4 regions of the Enterobacter huaxiensis genome follow, and region 1 is predicted to be linked to each of the others. Evidence: predicted binding sites of a transcription regulator. Region 1 holds the regulator's gene; each other region holds the start of a gene.

Evidence for each region. The regulator CRP, encoded in region 1, controls carbon source genes, mostly activating them, when cyclic AMP is high. The targets are predictions, from matches to a motif close to ATGTGANNNNNNTCACAT.
Region 2: the regulator CRP is predicted to act here: its motif matches at 1,930-1,947, upstream of hpt (hypoxanthine phosphoribosyltransferase).
Region 3: the regulator CRP is predicted to act here: its motif matches at 3,002-3,019, upstream of D5067_RS07660 (CidA/LrgA family protein).
Region 4: the regulator CRP is predicted to act here: its motif matches at 2,122-2,139, upstream of serC (3-phosphoserine/phosphohydroxythreonine transaminase).

Annotation. Positions count from the first base shown of each region.
Region 1 is NZ_CP043342.1:393,761-397,874, forward strand. Features, by position in the region: gene D5067_RS01825 (YccS/YhfK family putative transporter) at 1-1,939, opposite strand, end outside; gene crp (cAMP-activated global transcriptional regulator CRP) at 1,996-2,628, opposite strand; gene D5067_RS01835 (OsmC family protein) at 2,940-3,344, shown strand; gene D5067_RS01840 (phosphoribulokinase) at 3,431-4,114, opposite strand, start outside.
Region 2 is NZ_CP043342.1:3,956,950-3,961,063, forward strand. Features, by position in the region: gene D5067_RS18905 (ABC transporter ATP-binding protein) at 1-420, opposite strand, end outside; gene can (carbonate dehydratase) at 528-1,190, shown strand; gene hpt (hypoxanthine phosphoribosyltransferase) at 1,266-1,802, opposite strand; gene D5067_RS18920 (glucose/quinate/shikimate family membrane-bound PQQ-dependent dehydrogenase) at 2,010-4,114, shown strand, end outside.
Region 3 is NZ_CP043342.1:1,597,646-1,601,759, forward strand. Features, by position in the region: gene sanA (outer membrane permeability protein SanA) at 13-726, opposite strand; gene cdd (cytidine deaminase) at 852-1,736, opposite strand; gene D5067_RS07655 (CidB/LrgB family autolysis modulator) at 1,866-2,561, opposite strand; gene D5067_RS07660 (CidA/LrgA family protein) at 2,558-2,953, opposite strand; gene map (type I methionyl aminopeptidase) at 3,156-3,935, shown strand; gene dusC (tRNA dihydrouridine(16) synthase DusC) at 4,002-4,114, shown strand, end outside.
Region 4 is NZ_CP043342.1:3,147,209-3,151,322, forward strand. Features, by position in the region: gene aroA (3-phosphoshikimate 1-carboxyvinyltransferase) at 1-862, opposite strand, end outside; gene serC (3-phosphoserine/phosphohydroxythreonine transaminase) at 934-2,022, opposite strand; gene D5067_RS15105 (DUF421 domain-containing protein) at 2,185-2,877, opposite strand; gene ycaO (30S ribosomal protein S12 methylthiotransferase accessory factor YcaO) at 3,005-4,114, shown strand, end outside.

The DNA of each region.
Region 1 (4,114 bases):
TGAGCGTTTCCGGCGCTTCCAGAATATTCGAATCCCCGGACTCACCCGGTGCGTCATACTCCAGACGCTGCTGACACCTCTGCAGGGCAATTTCACACGACTGCAAATAGCGCTGCGCCAGGTCCGGCGTCAGCATGGTGTGCTCGCGCGCCAGCGTGGTCATGGCGTTAATATGCTCGACGATAAACTGGCTGTGGGTGACCCACAGCTTCATGTCCGCCAGATAGTGCGAGTTAAAGCCCGGCTCCTGCATCGCCTGGTTGAGCGAGTTGAACAGGGCGTTGTGCGCCTGGTTGACCTTCATGCGCTGGTAGGCCAGCGGGGAAGGCTTCGGATCGTCGCTCAGGATGAGACGAATAGCCTGCTGATCCGCTTCCAGCGCGTCGTGGGCGTTTTGCCTCAGTAATCCACTTTGCCACTGCGGCCACAGCCAGACCATGCCGCCGAAGGCAATCAGGCAGCCAATCAGGGTATCGACCAGGCGGGCAATAATGAATTGATCGCCGTTGAGCGTGAGCAGCTGCAGGGTGTACACCGCCGTGACCGTAAAGCCCACCGTCGCCCAGCCGTAGTTTTTGCGGATAATCAAATAGCTCATCATCGTGATCGCCAGCATCCCCACCAGCGTATAGCCTTCCGGCACGTGGAAGTGCAGCGTGGCGCCGGCAATAATCAGTCCGGCTAAGGTTCCGCCAGCCCGGTGGAAAATGCGCACCCGCGTGGCGCCGTAGCCGTTTTGCGTCACGAGCAGCACGGTCATTAAGATCCAGTAGGGCTTCGGCAGGTGCAGCGCCATGCCCATCAGGCTGGCGACGCTCAGCATCACGCTTATCCGCGCGGCGTTACGCAGCGCGGCAGATTTCAGTGACAGATAGCTTTTAAGCGCGGGCAGCAGCGGCAGGCGTTTTTGCTTATCGGCCATCAGGTCACGCGGGTAAAGCGGCCGCTGGGTACGCAGCACGCGCGCGATGCGGCTAAAGTGCCAGGCGGCAAACTGGCCGACCGGGTTTTCCGGGTGCTGACGGGCGATTTTCTCCAGCGCGCCGAGCTGTTTTTCCATGTTGAAGCGCGTGGGGTAGCGGTGATAGAGAATATCATCAGCCAGCACGCGCAGACGCGCCGATACCGTCTGGGCATTCCAGCGGATCACCGCTTCGGCGTGGCTGCGCTCGACCAGCTTTTGCACCTCCTCCGGATGATGCAGGCTTACGGAGATGTGCTCCTGCAGGTCCAGCCCCACCTGGAAGGTGCGCAGCAGCCGCTTATAGCCATGGTTTTTATTGGCGGCAAGCATGTGTAGCTGCTGATAGCACTGGCTGATTAAATCGACCACCTTTTGCTGACGGGCGAGCAGAGGCGGCAACGATTTCTCCGGGTCGGTGTGCTGGGTGAGCAGGGTATACTTTGCTTCGCAGTAGTCGGCAAGCTGCACGTAGAGCAGGCTAAGGGATTCACGCAGCGGCTGCTCCCGCCATAGCCAGAACCAGAACCAGTTAAACAGCCCGTACCACAGCGTGCCGAGGGCGTAGATGAGCAGCGGTTCCCACACCGGCATGTTGCCGGCGAGGCTAAGGGTGAAGATGGCGGCGATCAGCGAGGCGGGCAGCAGGCGAGCGTGAAGCGAACTGATCTCCGCCGTCACGCCCAGCGTCATCGCCAGCACGGTCAGGATCAGCGGCAGCGGAATATCGCGGGCGAGCAGGAGCTGTACGGCGAGGCTACAGCCGGCGAACAGGCAGCCACCGATAATCAGGCGTTTAAAAAAGCGTTTATGCGGCGTGTCCAGACCGGCGATGTTGCAGCAGGCGGGAACGAGGGAAAACAGCAGGCCTTGCTGAAGATGTCCGAGGATCAGGCCGACGGCCACGGGAAGGCACAACACCAACGTTTGTCGCAGTGCGTAGTTAACTTCCGGGTGATAGATCAGCCTGCGCCACATGGGGAATAGAGACAAAAACGGCGTGACACCTTGCGATGGCACGCCGTTTAACCGAATTAACGGGTTCCGTAGACCACGATGGTTTTACCGTGGGCGGAGATCAGGTTCTGGTCTTCCAGCATTTTCAGGATACGGCCCACGGTTTCGCGGGAGCAGCCGACGATCTGACCAATTTCCTGACGCGTAATTTTAATTTGCATGCCGTCCGGGTGGGTCATCGCGTCTGGCTGTTTTGCCAGGTTCAACAGGGTCTGTGCAATACGGCCGGTAACGTCCAGGAATGCGAGGTTACCCACTTTCTCGGATGTCACCTGCAGACGGCGCGCCATCTGCGAAGAAAGACGCATCAGGATGTCAGGGTTTACCTGAATCAGCTGACGGAATTTCTTGTAAGAAATTTCAGCCACTTCACATGCTGTCTTTGCACGAACCCAGGCGCTACGTTCCTGGCCCTCTTCAAACAGGCCCAGTTCACCGATGAAATCGCCCTGGTTCAGATAAGAAAGGATCATCTCTTTCCCTTCTTCATCTTTGATCAGCACTGCCACCGAGCCTTTAACGATGTAATACAACGTTTCCGCTTTTTCACCCTGGTGAATCAGCGTGCTCTTTGATGGGTACTTATGAATGTGGCAATGAGACAAGAACCATTCGAGAGTAGGGTCTGTTTGCGGTTTGCCAAGCACCATGCGCTGTTATCCTCTGTTATAAGCTGTCACCAGAGCCATAAGATGCATCCGGACTCTGGGGTTGCAATCGAATTCTTACCCATACCCTGGGAAGTCGGCTGTCGTAACGTTTCGCAGCCAGTAAAGTTTGATGTCCTCTGCATACATGTGTAACGTCAATGTATTACTGTAGCATCCAGAGTGTTTTAGCATAGCTTTTGCCGCGTGTCTCCTGGTGTCTCGCTTCAGCATGATGCAGGTCGCCTTCCGTTGCGAGAATTGTAACGCACGCGTAATCTGTCACCAAAAATGCAACGTTGGAGTTAATGAATATGCAAGCGCGTGTGAAATGGGTAGAAGGTTTAACGTTCCTGGGCGAGTCAGCTTCCGGACACCAGATTTTGATGGACGGTAACTCCGGCGACAAAGCGCCAAGCCCGATGGAAATGGTGCTGATGGCGGCGGGTGGCTGCAGCGCAATCGACGTGGTGTCGATTCTGCAAAAAGGCCGTCACGACGTAACCGATTGCGAAGTGAAGCTGACGTCAGAACGTCGCGAAGAGGCGCCACGCCTGTTCACGCACATTAATCTGCACTTTATCGTCACCGGCAAAGAGCTGAAGGACGCGGCGGTTTCGCGCGCGGTTGATCTGTCTGCGGAGAAATACTGCTCCGTGGCGCTCATGCTGGAGAAAGCGGTAAACATCACCCATTCGTATGAGGTGATCGAGGCCTAATCTTTTGGCGCGTGGCGCTTCGCTGACCCGCCCTGCAAAAGCATGACCGTAGGCCCGGTAAGCGCAGCGCCACCGGGCAAAACAACTCACGCGATCTGCTTCCCTTCCATCAGCCGCTGCACCAGCGGCGTCATGATCAGCTCCATCGCCAGCCCCATTTTTCCCCCCGGCACCACCAGCGTATTCATGTGCGAAATGAACGAGCCCTGCAGCATCGCCAGCAGCCAGGGGTAATCAATGCCTTCGAGGTTGCGGAAGTGGATTACCACAAAGCTCTCATCCAGAGACGGGATGGTTTTCGCCGCAAACGGATTAGAGGTGTCCACCGTCGGCACGCGCTGGAAGTTGATATGGGTACGGGAAAACTGCGGCGTCAGGAAGTTAATGTAATCCTCCATTGAGCGAACCACCGAGTCCATCACCGCCTCGCGCGAGTGGCCGCGCTCGCTAATATCTCGCGTCAGCTTCTGGATCCACTCCAGGTTCACGATCGGCACGACGCCGACCAGCAGATCCACGTGGCGCGCCACGTCGTGATGGGGCGTCACCACGCCGCCGTGCAGCCCTTCATAAAACAGCACGTCGGTCGGTTCCGGCAGCGGCTGCCACGGGGTAAACGTTCCCGGCACCTGGTTCCAGGGAACCGCTTCGTCGTAGGTGTGCAGATACTTGCGGGACTGCCCGGTACCGCTCTGCCCGTATTCGCGGAAGGTTTGCTCTAACAGCCCGAAATCATTGGCATCGGGCCCAAAATAGCTGATGTGTTTGCC
Region 2 (4,114 bases), 1.3 Mb from region 1:
CCCACCGGACAACATGCGCGCACGTTCGTTACGCTTTTCCCACAGATCGAGCTGCTTAAGGTACTTTTCGCTGCGCTCAAGCGCCTCTTTACGTTCAACGCCGTAGTAGCCAGCCTGATTGACGACAATCTGCTGCACCGTCTCGAACGGGTTAAAATTGAATTCCTGCGGTACCAGCCCCAGCTGGCGCTTGGCGTTGACCACGTCCTTTTGCAGATCGTAACCAAACACGCTCACCCGGCCGGATGTTTTGTTCACCAGCGAGCTGATGATCCCGATAGTGGTGGATTTCCCCGCCCCGTTCGGTCCCAGAAGCGCATAGAAATCTCCCGCTTCGACCTTAAGATCTATTCCGCGCAGCGCCTGAACGCCGCCCGGATAGGTTTTTTTAAGCTGCTCAAGCTCCAGTGCAATCGCCATGAATTTAACTTACCTATAGTTCTGACACACGTTGTGTGGTTTCATTAAAAGTCGGGTTACCCTATAGTAGCGCAACGCAATTACTTGGTTACAGGCCGTTAACGTCCATGAATGACATAGATACACTCATCAGCAACAATGCACTATGGTCAAAGATGCTGGTTGAAGAAGACCCCGGATTTTTCGGGAAGCTGTCGCAAGCGCAGAACCCGCGCTTTCTATGGATTGGATGTTCCGATAGCCGCGTACCGGCAGAGCGCCTGACCGGCCTCGAACCTGGCGAACTCTTTGTTCACCGTAACGTTGCCAACCTCGTCATTCACACCGATCTTAACTGCCTTTCTGTCGTTCAGTATGCTGTTGACGTGCTGGAAGTCGAGCACATCATTATTTGCGGCCACTACGGCTGCGGCGGCGTGCAGGCGGCGATCGAAAATACCGAACTGGGGTTAATCGATAACTGGCTGCTGCACATCCGCGATATCTGGTTCAAACATAGCTCACTGCTGGGCGAGATGCCGCAGGAGCGCCGTCTCGACACCCTGTGCGAGCTGAACGTAATGGAGCAGGTTTATAACCTGGGCCACTCGACGATTATGCAGTCAGCCTGGAAACGTGGGCAGAAGGTTTCCATCCACGGCTGGGCGTACGGTATTCACGATGGCCTGCTGCGCAACCTGGAAGTGACCGCCACCAACCGCGAAACGCTGGAGCAGCGTTACCGATCGGGGATTGCCAACCTCAAGCTTAAGCATGTGAACCATAAATAAACAAAGCCGGGGATTTTCTCCCTCTCCCTGTAGGAGAGGGACGGGGTGAGGGCATCAGACCGCACCCAATACGTTTTACTCGTCGAGAATCACAACCTTGCCAACATACGGCAGATGGCGATAGCGCTGCGCGTAGTCGATGCCATAACCGACGACGAATTCGTCCGGAATAGAGAAGCCAACAAACTCAACCGGCACCTGCACTTCACGGCGCTCAGGTTTATCCAGCAGCGTACAGATCGCCAGCGATTTAGGCTGACGCAGGCTCAGGATCTCGCGCACCTTAGAGAGCGTGTTGCCGGAGTCGATGATGTCTTCAACGATCAACACATCTTTGCCACGAATATCTTCATCCAGATCTTTCAGGATTTTCACATCACGGGTTGTGGACATGCCGCTGCCGTAGCTGGAGGCGGTCATAAAATCGACCTCATGGGACACCTGCACTTCACGGCACAGGTCAGCCATGAACATGAAAGAGCCACGTAAAAGACCCACCAGCACCATTTCGCTGCCGCTGTCCTTGTAATGTTCGGTGATTTGATGACCCAGTTCGGCGATACGCGCTTTGATCTCGGCTTCCGGGATCATCACTTCAACAGTATGTTTCATATTACTAACCATATGATTTTAATGAAAATCTCTCAATGCAGGGGAGTATATTTCCGGCATCGATACGCAAGCCCGCCATTATACCAGCAAATAGACAAGCCTGGCGTATGAGTTATAAAAGCAAATTTTGTGATTCCGATCACACTTGTTAATACCTATAATTAGTTGCTAGCAAATTATTAACAAAAACTGACGAGTACACTTTCTATGGCTGAAACAAACTCTAAACAGCCGCGTCTACTGGTGACATTAACAGCAGCGTTCGCAGCCTTCTGCGCGCTGTATCTGTTAATCGGTGGCGTCTGGCTGGTCGCTTTAGGCGGCTCCTGGTACTACCCGATTGCGGGTCTGGTTATGGTTGCCGTAACCGTCCTGCTGTTGCGTAGGAAACAATCTGCACTGTGGCTGTATGCCGCATTACTCCTCGCCACCATGATCTGGGGCGTCTGGGAAGTCGGGTTCGACTTCTGGGCACTGACGCCGCGCAGTGACATCCTGGTCTTCTTTGGTATCTGGCTGATCCTGCCGTTCGTCTGGCGTCGCCTGATTGTGCCGTCCAGCGGTGCTGTAGCCGGTCTGGTCGTTGCGCTGCTGATTACCGGCGGCATCCTGACCTGGGCCGGTTTTAACGACCCACAGGAAATCAACGGTACGCTGAACGCGGAATCAACGCCTGCTGCCGCGATCTCGCAGGTTGCGGACGGCGACTGGCCTGCCTATGGTCGTAACCAGGAAGGTCAACGCTACTCTCCGCTGAAGCAGATCAACGCGGACAACGTGAAGAACCTGAAAGAAGCCTGGGTATTCCGTACCGGCGACCTGAAAATGCCGAACGATCCGGGCGAACTGACCAACGAAGTGACGCCGATTAAAGTGGGCGACATGCTTTACCTGTGTACGGCGCACCAGCGTCTGTTCGCGCTCGACGCGGCCACCGGTAAAGAGAAATGGCACTTCGATCCGCAGCTGAATTCTAATCCGTCCTTCCAGCACGTGACCTGCCGCGGCGTGTCTTACCATGAAGCGCGCGCCGATAATGCCAGCCCGGAAGTCATCGCCGACTGCCCTCGCCGCATTATGCTGCCGGTCAACGATGGACGCCTGTTCGCAATTAACGCCGAAACGGGCAAGCTGTGCGAAACCTTTGCCAACAAAGGTGTCCTGAACCTGCAGACCAACATGCCGGACACTACGCCGGGCCTGTATGAGCCAACCTCACCGCCAATCATTACCGATAAAACCATCGTGATTGCCGGTTCGGTAACGGACAACTTCTCCACGCGTGAAACCTCCGGCGTTATCCGCGGTTTCGACGTAAATACCGGTAAACTGCTGTGGGCCTTCGACCCGGGCGCGAAAGATCCAAACGCGATCCCATCGGACGAGCACACCTTTACCTTTAACTCGCCAAACTCCTGGGCACCGGCCGCGTATGACGCGAAGCTGGACCTGGTCTACCTGCCGATGGGTGTCACCACCCCGGATATCTGGGGCGGTAACCGCACGCCGGAGCAGGAGCGTTACGCGAGCGCGATCGTGGCGCTGAACGCGACCACCGGCAAGCTGGCGTGGAGCTACCAGACCGTTCACCACGATCTGTGGGATATGGATATGCCGTCCCAGCCGACGCTGGCGGACATTACCGTTGACGGTAAAACCGTTCCGGTAATTTACGCCCCGGCGAAAACCGGGAACATCTTCGTGCTGGATCGCAGCAACGGCAAGCTGGTTGTGCCTGCGCCGGAAAAACCGGTTCCGCAGGGTGCGGCTAAAGGCGATTACGTCAGCAAAACGCAGCCGTTCTCTGACCTGAGCTTCCGTCCGAAGAAAGACCTCAGCGGTGCAGACATGTGGGGTGCCACCATGTTTGACCAGCTGGTGTGCCGCGTGATGTTCCACCAGCTGCGCTATGAAGGCATCTTCACGCCGCCGTCTGAGCAGGGCACGCTGGTCTTCCCGGGTAACCTGGGGATGTTCGAGTGGGGCGGGATCTCCGTCGACCCGAACCGTCAGGTGGCGATTGCCAACCCAATGGCGCTGCCGTTCGTTTCCCGTCTGATCCCACGCGGTCCGGGCAACCCAATGGAGCAGCCGAAAGACGCGAAAGGCAGCGGTACCGAAGCTGGTATCCAGCCGCAGTACGGCGTTCCGTATGGCGTGACGCTGAACCCGTTCCTGTCTCCGTTTGGTCTGCCGTGTAAACAGCCTGCCTGGGGTTACATCTCCGGTCTGGATCTGAAAACCAACCAGATCGTGTGGAAAAAACGTATTGGTACGCCACAGGACAGCATGCCGTTCCCGATGCCGGTTCC
Region 3 (4,114 bases), 1.2 Mb from region 1:
GAGTAAACAGTTCTATTTCTTCTTCTGTATTTCCAGCAGCTGCTCCGGCGTTACCGCCGGATAACCCTGCGCATCTTCCGGCACCTCGTGCATCGTTGGAATCGGGACCAGCGGGCCTAAAAAACGCGGTTCGCGTTTGAAGAGATAGAGATCGGCCAGGGCGCCAAAGCGGGCGCCAAACTCGCGCACGCGCACGCTCAGCATGTCTTTTGGTGACGGCACGGCGTAGCACTGGGCCTGAATCCCCATGTGCAGGGCGATGAACAGCGCGCGCTCGCAGTGGAAGCGCTGGGTGATGATGATGAAGTCGTTAGTGTCGAATACTTTACGGGTGCGCACGATGGAGTCCAGCGTGCGGAACCCGGCATAGTCAAGCACGATATCCGCCGGATCGACGCCAGCGGCAATCAAATCTTTCCGCATGGTCACCGGTTCGTTATAGCTCTGCAGCGCGTTATCGCCGCTCAGCAGCAGGTAGTTCACCTTGCCGCTGTTGTAGGCGTTCAGCGCGCCCTGAATGCGGTAGCGGTAATACTGATTGATAACGCCGGTGCGGTAATACTTGGCGGTGCCGAGCACCACGCCAACCTGACGGTAGGGGAGATCCTGGAGGTCATCAAAAATATAGGGTGCCGTTTTCCAGCTCATCCAGCGGTCGAGGCCCAGCACGATCAACAGCAGTATGCCGACCAGGACAGACAGGCTGTAAAAAACGCGCTTTAACATGGAGATGGCTCGTTCGTGGATGAAAGTTCACTCAGGCTACTGTACCCGCCTGGTTAGCGCAAGAAACGGTGAATCAACTGAGGGCTTTTTCAGCAAACGGGCGGGCATTTCTGCCCGCCGGAAGGTCAGGCAAGCAGCACGCGGTCAATTGTCGTGCAGCCCAGCGCTTTCAGCGTGGCGGCGGTAGCGTCCCACTGGATCAGCGGTGCATCGGCTTTTTCGGCCAAAATTGCGCGTTGGATATCAGGATAGTCGTAGCCGTTCAGGCTCAGCAGGTTGAGTGCGCCCTGCAGCGGCGGGAGCGTCGGGTTGAACGCGGCGTTCTCCGCATAGCTGCCGGTGAAGATGCGGCCATCGCGGCACTGCAGCGCCACGCCGCTCGGTGATTTGCTGTACGGCGTGTGGCTCTGGTTGGCGGCGGTGATAGCGGCCTGGCTCAGGTCATCGCCGGACAGGGCGAAACCGTGGTCCTGCGCGTCCATCAGCAGCGTTTTGATCTCAAGATCTTTCGGGCCGAAGGCATCCGGCAGATAGTCGCCCAGCGTGTGCGGCTCGCGGCCCGGCAGATTGATGCGCAGCTGCAGGCCGCTGTTCAGCTCGTTCATAAACTGGCGGCAGTGGCCGCACGGGGTGTAGTTAACGGTGATGGCGCTCAGCGCTTTTTCACCGCGCAGCCAGGCGTGGCTGATGGCGCTCTGCTCGGCGTGGACGGTTTGCTGCATCGTCGCACCCAGGAACTCCATGTTTCCACCGAAGTACCAGGTTCCGCTTACGCCGCGTGCAATCGCACCGACGTTAAAGTGGGAGAGATCTGCGCGGGCGCAGGAGGCGGCCAGCGGCAGGAGTGCGAAAGCCAGCGCGTCTTCGTCCAGTCCCGCTGCCTGTTTAAGCGTCGCGACCTGCTCCGCCGTCAGCAGGGCGGGGAAATGTGCATCCGCCAGAACCGGAGCCAGGGCTGATTGCAAATTCTCTGCGAGCTGGGCGAAAGCAGTTTGAAAACGTGGATGCATGGCGTGTGCCTCATAAAGGTTAATGGATCGGTAGTGTACGGAGCCGATGGGGCTTTATATGTGATCCACTTCTCATTATGTATGCAACTTATGAAAACAAAATGAAATTTGCGCGACGCATCGCAAATTTTAGCCCATCACCGCCAGAATAATCGGGAACACAAACGGCGCGATCAGGGAGGTGATAATCCCGCAGATCACCAGCGCCAGCGAGCTAAACGCCCCTTCCTGATAATCCACCTCTGCGCAGCGCGCGGTGCCCAGCGCGTGTGATGCCGTGCCCATGGCCAGACCGCGTGCGGCTTTGGTGCGGATCTTCATCAGATTCAGCAGGGTATGGCCAAATACCGCGCCCAGGATACCGACGAAGATCACGCACATGGCGCTGATGGCCGGAATACCGCCGATGCTGCCGCCCACGGCCATTGCGATAGGCGTGGTAACGGACTTCGGCAGGATAGACGCCGCAATTTGCGGCGACGCGCCCATCAGCAGCGCCACCGAGGTTCCGGTAACCATCGCCACCAGGCTACCGATAAAGCAAATGGTAATGATGGACTTCCAGCGGGCGCGGATCTGGTGCAGCTGTTCATATAAAGGAAACGCCAGCGCCACAACGGCAGGCTGCAGCAGGTCGTTTAAAATTTTGCTCCCGGCGAAATAGCGTTCGTAGGGAATGCCGGTAAGGAGCAGGAAAGGAATAATCACCACCATCGCCACCAGCAGCGGGTTGAGCAACGGCATTTTGAAACGAATTGCGAGTTTACGCGCGGCAAAGAACACCACCAGGGTTAACGGCAGCGACCACCAGATATTGGCCATCATTTTTTTGTTTTCTCCCCGACCACTTTGCGTTCGCCATGCACAATATGCGAACTCCAGCTCACCACCAGGAAAACCACCAGCGTACTGACCGCGCAGGAGACAACGATCGGGCCGAACTGCGCTTTGAGCACGTCGTAGTACTGCATGACCCCGACGCCGATGGGCACGAACAGCAGCGCCATATAGCGGATAAGGACGAAGCAGCCGGGGTTGACCCACTTCGCGGGCAGAACCTGCAGCGCCAGCAGCACGAACAGGATCAGCATGCCGATAATGCTGCCGGGAATGACGATCGGCAGCAGCGAGGCGATAAAGATCCCGGCGTACAGGCAGGCGTAAATCAGGACGAATGCGCGCAGATATTGCCAGACGGTGTTTAGTGATTTGCTCATGGTGAAAGTCCTTGATGAAACGCATTCATCATACAATTAAACCCAGAAATGTGCCACGGATCACATCATGAATTTTGAGCATACCAGACATTCCTGAATGGAACGTTGGGCATTTCCCCAAATGGACAGGCTTCGTTTTACATGCCAGTATTTGTTTTATATATGAATCAATTGATTATGCATCTCGACGCAGGAGCGCCTCATGCCGTCTATCATCATTAAAACCGCCGACGAGCTGGCCAGACAACGCCATGCCGGCGAGCTGTTAGCCTCCGTCTTTACCATGTTAGACGGATTTATTGCCCCCGGGGTCACCACCATGGCGATTAACAACCGTGTGGAGGATTTTATCGTCAATACGCTGCGTTCCCGCCCGGCCAGCAAAGGACAATATGATTTTCCGTACGTGCTGAATACCTCCGTCAACGAGGTGGTGTGCCACGGCATTCCCAAAGAGTCGGAGCACCTGAAGTCCGGTTCCATCGTGAACGTGGATATCACCCTTGAGAAAGACGGCCTGATAGCCGATTCCAGTAAAATGTATCTCATTGGCGACGTCTCGCCGCTGGCGCGCAGGCTGGTGAAGAAAACCTACGAAGCCATGTGGAAAGGGATCGAGGCGGTGAAGCCCGGCGCGACGCTGGGAGACATCGGCCACGCCATTCAGTCACATGTTGAAAGCAACGGCTACAGCGTGGTGCGCGAGTATTGCGGCCACGGCGTGGGCAAAGAGATGCACGAGGAGCCGCAGGTGCTGCACTACGGTAGGCCCGGCGAAGGTGCGGTACTGAAGGAAGGCATGGTGTTTACCATTGAGCCGATGGTCAACCAGGGCGACAGCCGCATCAAAACTAAAAAAGACGGCTGGACGGTGGTCACCCGCGATAAAAAACTGTCCGCGCAGTGGGAGCATACTATCGCCGTCACCGCCGACGGCTACGAAGTCCTGACGCTGCGCCCGGACGAGACGCTGCCGAATTAACCGCCGGGCTTTCAACCTACCTGGAGAGCGGCTACTATAGCGCGTCTTTTTTCACAGGTACTCTGAATGCGTGTTTTACTGGCCCCAATGGAAGGCGTGCTCGACTCCCTCGTGCGCGAGCTTCTGACCGAGGTAAACGACTACGATCTCTGCGTGACGGAGTTTTTGCGCGTGGTCGA
Region 4 (4,114 bases), 2.1 Mb from region 1:
TCACAACCGCGCCCATTTTTTCCAGCACGTCCGCAAAACGGATGTCGCCCTGCACGCTGTTACGGCCAATACCGGTCACTTTTACCGTGCCGCCTTTAATCGCCCCTGCGGCCAGAAAGTAGGATGCGGATGACGCATCACCTTCAACCAGGTAGCTGCCCGGAGACTGGTACTGCTGCGCCCCGCGCACCACGAAGCGCTGATAAGACTGGTTTTCCACCTCAACGCCGAAGGTTTTCATCAGGTGCAGCGTGATATCAATGTACGGTTTGGAAACCAGATCGCCCTTGATGCTGATAACCGTATCCTGCGGTGCCAGCGGTGCGGTCATCAGCAGTGCGGTCAGGAACTGACTGGAGACGCTGCCGTCAACCTCAACGCTGCCGCCGGTAAAGCCGCCGCGCAGACGCAGCGGCGGATAGTTTTCCTGCTCCAGATAGTCAATCTGCGCGCCGCCCTGACGAAGGGCGTCCACCAGATGACCAATCGGGCGCTCTTTCATACGCGGTTCGCCGGTCAGCACGATGTTATTGCTTCCCAGGCACAGGGCCGCCGCCAGCGGACGCATCGCGGTACCCGCGTTGCCCAGGAACAGCTCAAGCGCTTCTGCGCACTGTAATGCACCGCCGTTGCCGATCACTTCACAACGGGTACGGTCAGCAGACAGCGTGTAGTGAACTCCCAACGCTTTCAGCGCATTGAGCATATGGCGAACGTCATCGCTGTCCAGCAGGTTTGTGAGGACGGTGGTGCCGTTTGCCAGAGCTGCCAGCAGCAGAGCGCGGTTCGAGACACTTTTTGAACCAGGCAGATTAATGGTGCCATCTACCCGCGCGATAGGTTGTAACGTCAGGGATTCCATGAAAACTAAACTCTCAACTCAACATAATAAAAACCCCGCAGCAGCGGCTGCGGGGGTGAAAAACAGCGCGATTAACCGTGGCGACGTTCGAAGTCGATCATGAAATCGGTCAACATCTTAACGCCTTCAAGCGGCATGGCGTTATAGATGGAAGCACGCATGCCCCCCACCACGCGGTGGCCTTTCAGCGCGTGCAGGCCAGCGGCGAACGACGCTTCCAGGAAGACTTTATCCAGGCTGCTGTCTGCCAGCTGGAACGGCACGTTCATGCGCGAACGGTTAGCTTTCGCTACGTCGTTGCGGTAGAAATCACTCTTATCAATTACGCCGTACAGCAGGTCCGCTTTTTGCTGATTGACCTTGTCCATCTGCGCCACACCGCCGTTTTGTTTCAGCCACTTGAACACCAGGCCGGAAAGATACCAGGCAAACGTCGGCGGGGTGTTAAACATAGAGTCGTTATCGTTAAGTACCGTGTAATCAAGGATTGACGGGCAAGACTTATGGGCTTTACCCAACAGATCTTCGCGCACAATGACGATAGTCAGGCCAGCCGGGCCGATATTTTTCTGCGCACCGGCGTAGATTACGCCGTAACGGCTGACGTCCAGCGGCGTGGACAGAATGGTAGACGAGAGATCCGCCGTCACAACGACGTTCTCGCCAAAACCTGGCTCTTCGTGAATGGCGATACCGTCGATAGTTTCGTTCGGGCAGTAGTGGAGATACGCGGCGTTATCAGAAAGCTGCCACTCGCTCATCGGCTTCACGGCACGCAGACCGTCAACGGTCACTTTGGCGTCGATAACGTTTGGTGAGCAATATTTATGTGCTTCTTTAACCGCGCTGGCAGCCCAGTAGCCCGCATCAACGTAGTCAGCGGTGGTTTTATCACCGAGCAGGTTCAACGGGATACCGGCGAACTGACCGCGCCCCCCGCCGTGGCAGAACAATACTTTGTAGTTCGAGGGAATGTTCAGCAGATCGCGAAAATCCTTTTCTGCCTCTTCCGCCACCTGAATAAATTCTTTACCACGGTGGCTGATTTCCATCACCGACGTACCCAGACCGTTCCAGTCACACAGCTCCTGCTGAGCCTGTTTGAGTACATCTGCCGGTAACATTGCCGGACCTGAACTGAAATTAAAGACTTGAGCCATTTCCCCTCACCACGCTAAAAGCCATAAGTTATAACTGTGGATATCGGTTTTATCATTCAGTGACACGCGCCGCAATGTCTAAAACTTATGGCCGGCAAAATGTGTCCGTCGTCACACAAAACAATCTGCCATCTCGCTGTCTCAAAACCGACAAAATGGCTGTCAGGTAATACGTTTGGCCCGGCTTACCTTCGTCCATTCTGGATTCTTACAGCGAGGGCATAATTGATGATCGCCCGCATGCATCCCCACGACATGGCTGCATTTTATACAGGCATACTCCCCGGTTTCCGGTACGACCCGAAACCGCTCAATCAACATATCCGGCAGGATACACAGTCCTGGCTTAACATCGTCGTCAGCGTAGTAATAGACGCTGATTTGCCCATTGGTTTCCATAATCGCCAGCCGCACCTGCCCCAGCTGTTCCACGCTGCTCAGGCGCAGCTCCATAAAGAACTCAAACTCGGTCATGTTGGCACTTTTTACATTCTGCCAGGCAAGCTGTCCGTCCTCCACGATCACCACCGGCTTCCCTTCAAGAAGATCTTCCAGTTTTTCGCTTTTCGACATTAGCCACATCACCAGCCGGTACAGCAATGCCAGTGAGACAAAAACGATAAACACCGGCACCATCGGCACATCATCGTAAAACGCAACGTCCCCCGCCGCCGACCCCAGCGTCAGGATGATCAACACTTCGAAAAGCGACATCTGCCGAACGCCACGGCGCCCGGTAATTTTGAGGAAAAGGAAGACCAAAACGAAGGTATACAGGCTACGCAACGCCACTTCGCCTAAAAATTCAGGGGGGACTTTATCAAACGCCATCCGTTGGAGATCAAATGCTTTCATTTTTCTATGCCTTAACAGTCAGTTACTGCCACTAAGCATAGCCCAGCCATTTATTTTCGCCGAAGATAGCACCCGTCACGCAAAACCCGTATCATTGCGCGCTTTACGTACGATAAAAGTGAACGCCATGACACAAACGTTTATCCCCGGCAAAGACGCCGCTCTGGAAGATTCCATCGCTCGCTTCCAGCAGAAACTGACCGACCTGGGCTTTAATATCGAAGAAGCCTCCTGGCTGAACCCGGTGCCTCACGTCTGGTCCGTGCATATTCGCGATAAAGACTGTGCGCTTTGCTTTACCAACGGTAAAGGCGCAACCAAAAAAGCGGCACTGGCCTCTGCGCTGGGTGAGTACTTTGAACGTCTGTCGACCAACTATTTCTTCGCCGACTTCTGGCTGGGTGAAACCATTGCTAATGGCCCATTCGTTCACTATCCGAATGAGAAATGGTTCCCGCTGACCGAAGACGACGAACTGCCGGAAGGCATTCTGGATCCGCGCCTGCGTGCGTTCTACGATCCGGAAAATGAACTGACCGCCAGCATGCTGATCGACCTGCAGTCTGGCAACGAAGACCGCGGGATCTGCGCCCTGCCGTTTACCCGTCAGTCCGATGAGCAGACCGTTTATATTCCGATGAACATCGTCGGTAACCTGTATGTGTCAAACGGTATGTCTGCTGGCAACACCCGCAACGAAGCGCGCGTGCAGGGTCTGTCTGAAGTATTCGAACGCCACATTAAAAACCGCATCATTGCCGAGTCTATCAGCCTGCCTGAAATTCCGGCCGACGTGCTGGCGCGCTACCCGGGCGTAGTGGAATCCATTGCTAAACTGGAAGCAGAAGGTTTCCCTATCTTCGCTTATGACGGCTCTCTGGGCGGTAAGTATCCGGTTATTTGCGTGGTGCTCTTCAACCCGGCTAACGGAACCTGCTTCGCCTCCTTTGGCGCGCATCCTGACTTCGGCGTGGCGCTGGAGCGTACCGTCACCGAGCTGCTGCAAGGCCGTAGCCTGAAAGATCTGGACGTGTTTACCCCACCAACGTTTGATGACGAAGAAGTGGCTGAACACACCAACCTCGAAACACATTTCATCGATTCCAGCGGTTCCATCTCCTGGGATATGTTCAAGCAGGATGCGGACTATCCGTTCGTGGACTGGAGCTTCTCAGGCACCACTGAAGAAGAGTTCGCCACGCTGATGGCTATCTTCAAAGCGGAAGATCGCGAAGTC